Regions from separate parts of the Methylomonas sp. MK1 genome, predicted to be linked through region 1. Evidence: riboswitches for the same ligand, from Rfam matches in the RefSeq annotation. Region 1 holds a riboswitch; the other holds the start of a gene.
What was found. A riboswitch is a leader RNA that binds a small molecule or an ion and turns the genes downstream of it on or off. The one in region 1 is predicted to bind cobalamin.
Positions count from the first base shown of each region.

Region 2: another riboswitch for cobalamin. It lies ahead of G006_RS0114070 (TonB-dependent receptor domain-containing protein); the one in region 1 lies ahead of G006_RS27550 (CbtB domain-containing protein).

Region 1 covers NZ_AQOV01000001.1:812,218-815,821, forward strand. Annotated here, with positions in the region: gene cobM (precorrin-4 C(11)-methyltransferase) at 1-44, opposite strand, end outside; gene G006_RS0103805 (cobyrinate a,c-diamide synthase) at 41-1,339, opposite strand; gene G006_RS0103810 (CbtA family protein) at 1,342-1,989, opposite strand; gene G006_RS27550 (CbtB domain-containing protein) at 1,991-2,167, opposite strand; cobalamin riboswitch at 2,256-2,385, opposite strand; gene G006_RS0103815 (hypothetical protein) at 2,466-3,449, opposite strand; gene G006_RS29035 (flagellar transcriptional regulator FlhD) at 3,551-3,604, shown strand, end outside.
Region 2 covers NZ_AQOV01000001.1:2,966,858-2,970,461, reverse strand. Annotated here, with positions in the region: gene panD (aspartate 1-decarboxylase) at 81-461, shown strand; gene fliW (flagellar assembly protein FliW) at 508-966, opposite strand; cobalamin riboswitch at 1,105-1,320, shown strand; gene G006_RS0114070 (TonB-dependent receptor domain-containing protein) at 1,440-3,263, shown strand; gene G006_RS0114065 (hypothetical protein) at 3,283-3,604, shown strand, end outside.

The DNA of each region.
Region 1 (3,604 bases):
CCGGGACCTGCGCCGACAAACCACACTTTAGGTTGAATGCTCATAGAAAAAATCCAGCCGCGACCTGGGGGTTGAACGGAAAGTAGGTGTGCAGATAAGACGCTTGCAACGAACCCAGCTGATAAAAGTTTTCGTTACGGCGACGATTGCGTTGGGGCTTCGATTCGGTGAACGGCTGCAGTGTGGTTTCCAGTTGCGAGTGATGAAAGCTATGCCCGCGAATTTCACCTTGTTCCAACTGCACGCTGTGCATGCCAAGATTGACCAGCCGTTTTTGCATCTGCGCGCTAGCGGGTAGTAATCCTGCCATCGCTGCCGCATTGCCGTCTTTATCGGCCAAACGTTCCAGCAAATATAAAAAACCGCCACATTCGGCGTAAATCGGTTTACCGGCTTGATGATGTTGCTGCAAGGCTTGTTTCATGGCGACATTGTCGGCCAATGTTTGGAGATGTAGTTCCGGGTAACCGCCGGGCAAATAAACACTGTCTGCCTCGGGTAATACGTGGTCTGCGAGCGGCGAGAAAAACGTCAGTTCAGCGCCCATGGCTTGCAAACAATCCAGATTTGCTTGATAGATAAACGAAAATGCGGCATCGCGAGCTACCGCGATACGCTTACCAGTCAGCAATTTCGGCGGCGGATCGGTAGTAATCGGCGCGAAGGTGACCGGCTCCGGCAATCGGCACGGCGCAAGACTGCCGAGCAATTCGGCGGCTCGCGCCAGGCGAAGATCGAGATCGCCGATTTCGTCGGCCTGCAACAAACCCAGATGTCGCGAAGGTAAGCCGACCGCGTCGTCTTTCGCCATCGCCACCAGCAAAGGCATGTTATTCGGCAACGCTTCTTCTAGCAGTTTGGCATGACTAGGACTGCCGACTTTGTTGGCGATGACCCCGGCAAACGGTAAGTTGGCACGGTAATGGGCTAAGCCATAAGCTACTGCGGCAAAAGTTTGTGCCATGCCGCCCGCATCGATGACAACGGCCACAGGCACGTCTAGTGTTTGTGCCAAATCGGCGCTGCTGCTATCGCCGTCGAACAAGCCCATGGCACCTTCAATCAAGATAACGTCAGCGTCGGCGGCGGCGTTATAAAGCATCTCACGGCAATGCGCTTCGCCCATCATCCATAAATCCAGCTGATAAACCGGTTGTCCGCAAGCAAAGCTCAAGATTTGCGGATCGATAAAATCCGGGCCGGTTTTGAACACGCGTACCTTTCGGTTTTGCTGGCGATGGTAATAGGCCAAAGCTGCAGTTATGGTGGTTTTGCCTTGCCCGGAGGCAGGGGCGCTGATCAATATCGCCGGGCAATGGCGTGTTGCGGTAGCATTCATCACTAAAACGTTACTTTACGCAACAATCGGCCCGATATTGCTCCTAAGGTCAGCCAGAAAATAGCGTTGTTGATGGATGTCAACACCACAAAATGCTGTTGTAAGGCTTCGGGCGCTAAAGCCTGAGCAACCTCCGGATGCGGTGCGCCGATCAGATGCGGTAAGGCCAGTAAGCCAGCGCCGCCGATTTGCAGCCAGCGCTGTTTGGTCAAAAACAGACCAAACAAGCCAATCGCGGTAGCGGCGGCCGTAAAAAGCCACCACGCTTGGCGACTATGCAATTCGGCGCTGTCAGTACCCGGCAACTCCGGCGGCAAGCCCAATGATGGCGCGACAAAAAATACCAAATAACCGGCCAAACCCCAGCCGAGTCCGTACAGGTAACCGTGTTGATCCCGCCAGTACAGGGCGACACTGATAAACAAGGCAAAGCCGAAGCCGGTCAGGCCATTGAACAGCAAAGTAAAGCCATTGCGTTGCCAGCCGTCCGTCGGTTGCCAGTCATGCGCATGCTCGGCCGATGGTGTTTCGAATTGCTCGGCGGCCAAAATCAAGGGCAAGGTTTGATAGTGTTGGAGCACGCTGAGTAACAAGCCGCCCAATAGTCCAGCCAGTAGCGACGCCGCAACCAACTTACGAAAATCCGCCATGTTAATGGCAAGGAAAAGCAGCGCTGTGACGTCCGTCGTGGGCGGCGTTATGTAGGTAGTTGTTGGCGTCCTGCAAGAAACCCAAACCTAAAACGACGGTCAGACCCAAAACAATAGCACTCAGGCCAGGCAGGATTTTTGAGGAAGAAAGGGTGGTAGATGCTGCAAGTGTTTTCATGGTTGTCTGTTCCGAATAAGGTGGACGGAATAACAGAGGGAAAGACAAACCAAAAAAAACCGATTTGACAGATCGCCCTCCGCAATACTGTTGACTACAGTTTTAGGCCTGTCTCCGGGCTCGTGACGAATCACCTACCGTTGCGGGGGCAGCGTCGGCATTTAACCGACTTCCAGTTTCACCCGCCAAGAGCGGGAACCTTAAAACCAGCGGCGATTGTATGCCGCAGCTAGTCGTAGGGCAAATGAAATGTATTGAAATAAGAATAAACTGTGCGGCAGCAGTTCCTCTCGACAAGTTATCGATCAACCAGTAATCGCCCGCAACGCGTGATTCGATCGAAACTGAACACATGCTCTCTTGGGCTTTCATAACACCGCCCCACCAACCTGCGCCGATAATCCGGCTCGCCTTTTTCGAGATAAATAGTGGCGCCACAAATGGGACATGCCGCCGAATACCGAACTAACCGAATTACTCTTAAATCTCCGTCTCGAAGCAGTTCGAACTGCGCAGACTGTTCATAAAAATTTGTGAATAGTTCATGGGCTACGACAATTCGATCATCCAACAATAATATCCAAGGCTTGATGATAGTTACCCAGGAACCATAGGGAATCGCGAAAATACTGACCAGTAATGTCAAATCTTGCGTTGTCACGGATCTGGGTAAGGATAACGATAGCCATCCAGCATAAGCAATTAACACCGACAACCCAGCTATGATTGCTAGCCAACCCACTATAACCCAGACATGCCATTGTCTTAATTCAATTTGTCCATGCCGAAATAACCGACTCGCGATCCAACTGGGTTTGACTTCACCTAGTTCAGTCATTTGATAGCTGGCTTGCAAATCGGCTGCATTGTTCCTGCCAAGGACGCCGTCAATCGCTTGGTCTTCTTCCGTTATTTCCGGTATCGGTTCTGCCTTGATATAGAACGTCGTGAGTTGTCCCGGACCGCCCTTTGTGCTTTTACGGTCAGGTTTTGCATAACAAGACAACCCACGTTTACGAGCAAACTCTAAGATTTGCGGCTCTCGGGTTTCGCAATATTTCTTCAACGAACCCGGCCAATCGATCCACTTTTTAGGATCGGAAATTCCTATAGATTCACCGACTGCGGCGACGATTTCATCAGCCGTGAACCGGCGCTTCGACTCTTCGAATTCTGACTTCTTCAACGATTCCTGGGCTAACGCGCGCAATATGCGGTGCCCTTTTTCATCGCTTGGCTCGCTATCCAACCAATCGATCAAGCATTGAATTACCTCGCGCATAAACCACCCCAAACCAGGTAACCAGCAGTAGTTGTCTGGTTAGCGAATAGCCGATTCATAACAATTTCCTCCATAACAAATTCAAGATAAGCAATATAAAAATGATTTTGGAATGCAATTATTCAGGTCAAACACCAATTAAGGCTCTACTTCTT
Region 2 (3,604 bases), 2.2 Mb from region 1:
TATAAAAGCTAATGCTTAAATTTGATAGCGCTTCCAATTTCAGGCATAATCGCCGGCCCTAGTATTCGACCTTGTTTACCATGAACATAAACATGCTTAAAGCTAAGTTACACCGTGCGCGGGTAACGCATTCCGAGCTGGATTACGAAGGATCGTGTGCTATAGACGGCAAAATTTTGGATTTTTCCGGGATTAGGGAATACGAGCAAATCCATATTTATAACATTAACAATGGTCAGCGCTTCACCACATACGCGATTCGCGCCGAAGAAGGTTCCGGTGTGTTTTCGATTAACGGCGCAGCTGCAAGGTTGGCGTGTCCTGGCGATTTGATTATCGTCTGCGCGTTCGCTAGCCTAGATGAGAAGGAACTGAAGAACTACAAGCCGACTTTGGTGTATTTCGACGGCAACAATCATATTAGCCATTCCAGTCATTCCATTCCTGTTCAGGCCGCCTGATTTAAATAACCGCCGGCGGCTCAGTCTCCGGCGGTTATTTGCGTTTTTAAGCTTCCGATACGTCTATTTCGCTGACTTTCTCGGTCAGGGTGATGCTTTGCTCAATAGCCACCAATACTTTTTGCATGCCGATGCGTTTGTTGGCGTTGATCAATATCGGCGACTTGATTGAGCCTTTGATAGTCGGCTTGCCGTTATCCTGCTCGTTGTCCTTGTGCAGTAGAATTAAAATCACCAACTCGTCGCCCGGCTCTATTTGCAACAGCGCTTCTTCCGGATCGGTTACCGTAAAGTTGTAATTGATGTTGAAATTGGCCGGATGCGCCGCGGAAAAGGTTAGCTCCGCGTTATCGACCGATTGCAGCCAAAACACTATTTCGCTGCCTTCCTGATGAAATAACTTAAAGCGGGTCTGATCTTCGAAACCGGGTAGGCCGCGCGGAAAATTGATGATAGTGTCCGGATTGATGTCTTGGTTGCCTAACAATTTCGATTGAATTTCCATAGTCCCGCCCGTATTCGTTGAAGTCTAAGTTAACAGCATTAATCAATGCACCAATGTATAGCACGGAAAGGGGTATTTGCAATGCGGATTGTCGGTAACCGACCAGGTATTCTTGCTTTATCGCGGCCGACTCCCTACAATTGCGCGCTTCTTTCAGGTGTTTGCGCCGTTTTCGGCCAAGCTTAAACAGGAAGTCGGTGCGGCGGTTTTAACCGCCCATGCCGACGCTGCCCCCGCAACGGTAGATAAGTAAAGAGCTGCGTTTTTGCCACTGTGCGCTTTGCATGGGAAGGTCGTAGATCAGGCGTAAAGCCACTTATAAGCCCGGAGACTGGCCCGGAAGATCATTCGAGACAGCGGAGGGCTGTTTACGGAATGGTCTGAGTCCATGCCTAGCCTGCCTCCGTCTTTTTCGTTTTCCGTTTTTCCTCTGTCCTTTTTCACCCGGATGCGCGGCGGGCGCAGAGGACAATATGCAATCAATTTTATACAAATCTTTATTTCTGGCGAGTACGCCTTTTACGGTGTTGGCGGCGACTAGCGACGAGGCGATTAACCTTGCCGAGACAGTCGTCACGGCTACCCGCACCGAAACTCGGCAGAGCGAGTTGGCTACGGCGATGACGGTTTATACGCGCCAGGACATCGAGAAACTTCAGGTCAGAACCCTACCCGAGCTGCTGAAAGGTACGTCTGGTGTTGATATGGTGCAGAGTGGTGGTTACGGCAAGGATACCAACGTCTTTCTGCGCGGCACCAATGCCGATCATGTGCTGGTTCTGATCGACGGCATCAAGGCTGGTTCGGTTACTACCGGCACCAGTGCCTTTCAGTTTATTCCTATCGATCAAATTGAACGCGTGGAAATAACTCGCGGCCCCCAGTCGAGTTTGTATGGCTCGGAAGCAATTGGCGGGGTGATTCAAATATTTACCCGCAAGGGCGGCAACAGCGAACGGCCGAATATCGCGTTGGAAGCCGGTGGCGGCTCTTACGACACGTATAATGGTTCGGCGGCCGTCAACGGCAAATGGGGTAAGGCTTGGTATAGCTTGGGTGCCGCTCAATTGGGTAGCCAGGGCATCAATGCTTTGAGCGGTGTCAGCGTCGCGAGCGGCTATAATCCGGACCGCGACGGCTATAACAACACCAGTCTGAATGCCAAAGCCGGTTACCGCTTCGACAACGGCGCAGAACTGGAAGCATTTTTCCTGCGTGCCGAAGGCGAAACCGAGATAGACAACTCCATCAGTAGCACCACTGAGTTCGTCAATCAGACGTTGGGCGCGACCGCCAGCGCTAATTTCAGTGATATGTGGCGGTCCACATTACGCATAGGGCAAAGCGTGGACGATGCTGACCAGTTTCGGCATAACGGCCAATTTATCAGTCGTTTCAACACCACGCGCTGGAACGCCAGTTGGTTGAATGAATTGGCCTTGCATAAGGATCACCAATTAACGCTGGGCACCGACTACCGTTTTGATGAAATCGACAGCACCACGCGTTACGCAGAAACATCCCGCTACGATGTAGGCGCATTTGCCGAGCTGCATAGCCGGGTCTTCGATAAGCATTTTTTGAATGCTTCCGTGCGTTGGGACGAAAACCAGGCCTTCGGCGACAGCGTTACCGGCAATTTTGGCTGGCGGTTTAATTGGGATTACGGTCTCAGCGCTTTTGCCAGTTTCGGTAATGCCTTCAAGGCCCCGACTTTCAATCAGTTATACTTCCCCGGCTTCGGTAATGCCGGTTTGCGGCCGGAAAAATCCACCAGTTTCGAAGCCGGTTTTGCCGGACGTCACGATTGGGCAAATTGGGAACTGCGCGCTTATCACACCAATATCGAGGATTTGATTGTATTCAGTGGCACGCCATCCACCGCCAGAAATATCGGCAAGGCGCAGATAGACGGCATAGAAGCGGAAGTGTCCACGCCAATTTTCGGCTGGAACAACAAATTGAGCATGAACCTGATGACGCCCAAAGATAGACAGACCAACTTGCGTCTGCCGCGTCGGGTGACGGAAAGTTTGTCCTATGATGTCTCGCGCTCGTTCGGCGACTTCGATATTGGTGCTGCCGTGCTGGCTCAGGGCGAACGTTTCGATAATAGTACCAATACCGTGCGGTTGGGCAGCTTCATGACCGCCGATCTGCGCACCGCTTATCGCATCGACAAAAATTGGATGTTAAGCGCCAAACTGAATAATATGTTCGACAAACGCTATCAAACGGTTAACACCTATAACAGCTTCGGTAGAAATTTCTATTTTTCGATCCATTACAATTACTAAACCTTTTCTGGAGAACCCTATGAATCTGAATCAAACCCTGGCTGTCAAACCCGGCGCGGTAGCGCTGATGGCGTTGATGGCTGCCACCCGCTTTCACCATTTCGGTACGCCGTTTGCGTTGCCGGACGCTTCGCTGGCGGTGTTTTTTTTCGCCGGCTTATGGCTAGGGGGGCGCTATTTGTTCGCCTTTTTGCTAGCTGAAGCGGTGCTGATTGATTATTTGGCGATCACTAAACTCGGCGTCAGCGATTTTTGCGTGTCTAAAGCTTACGAGTTTCTGGTGTTTTCTTATGGCGCAATGTGGCTGGGTGGCAAATGGTGCCGACAATTCGCTGCGCTGT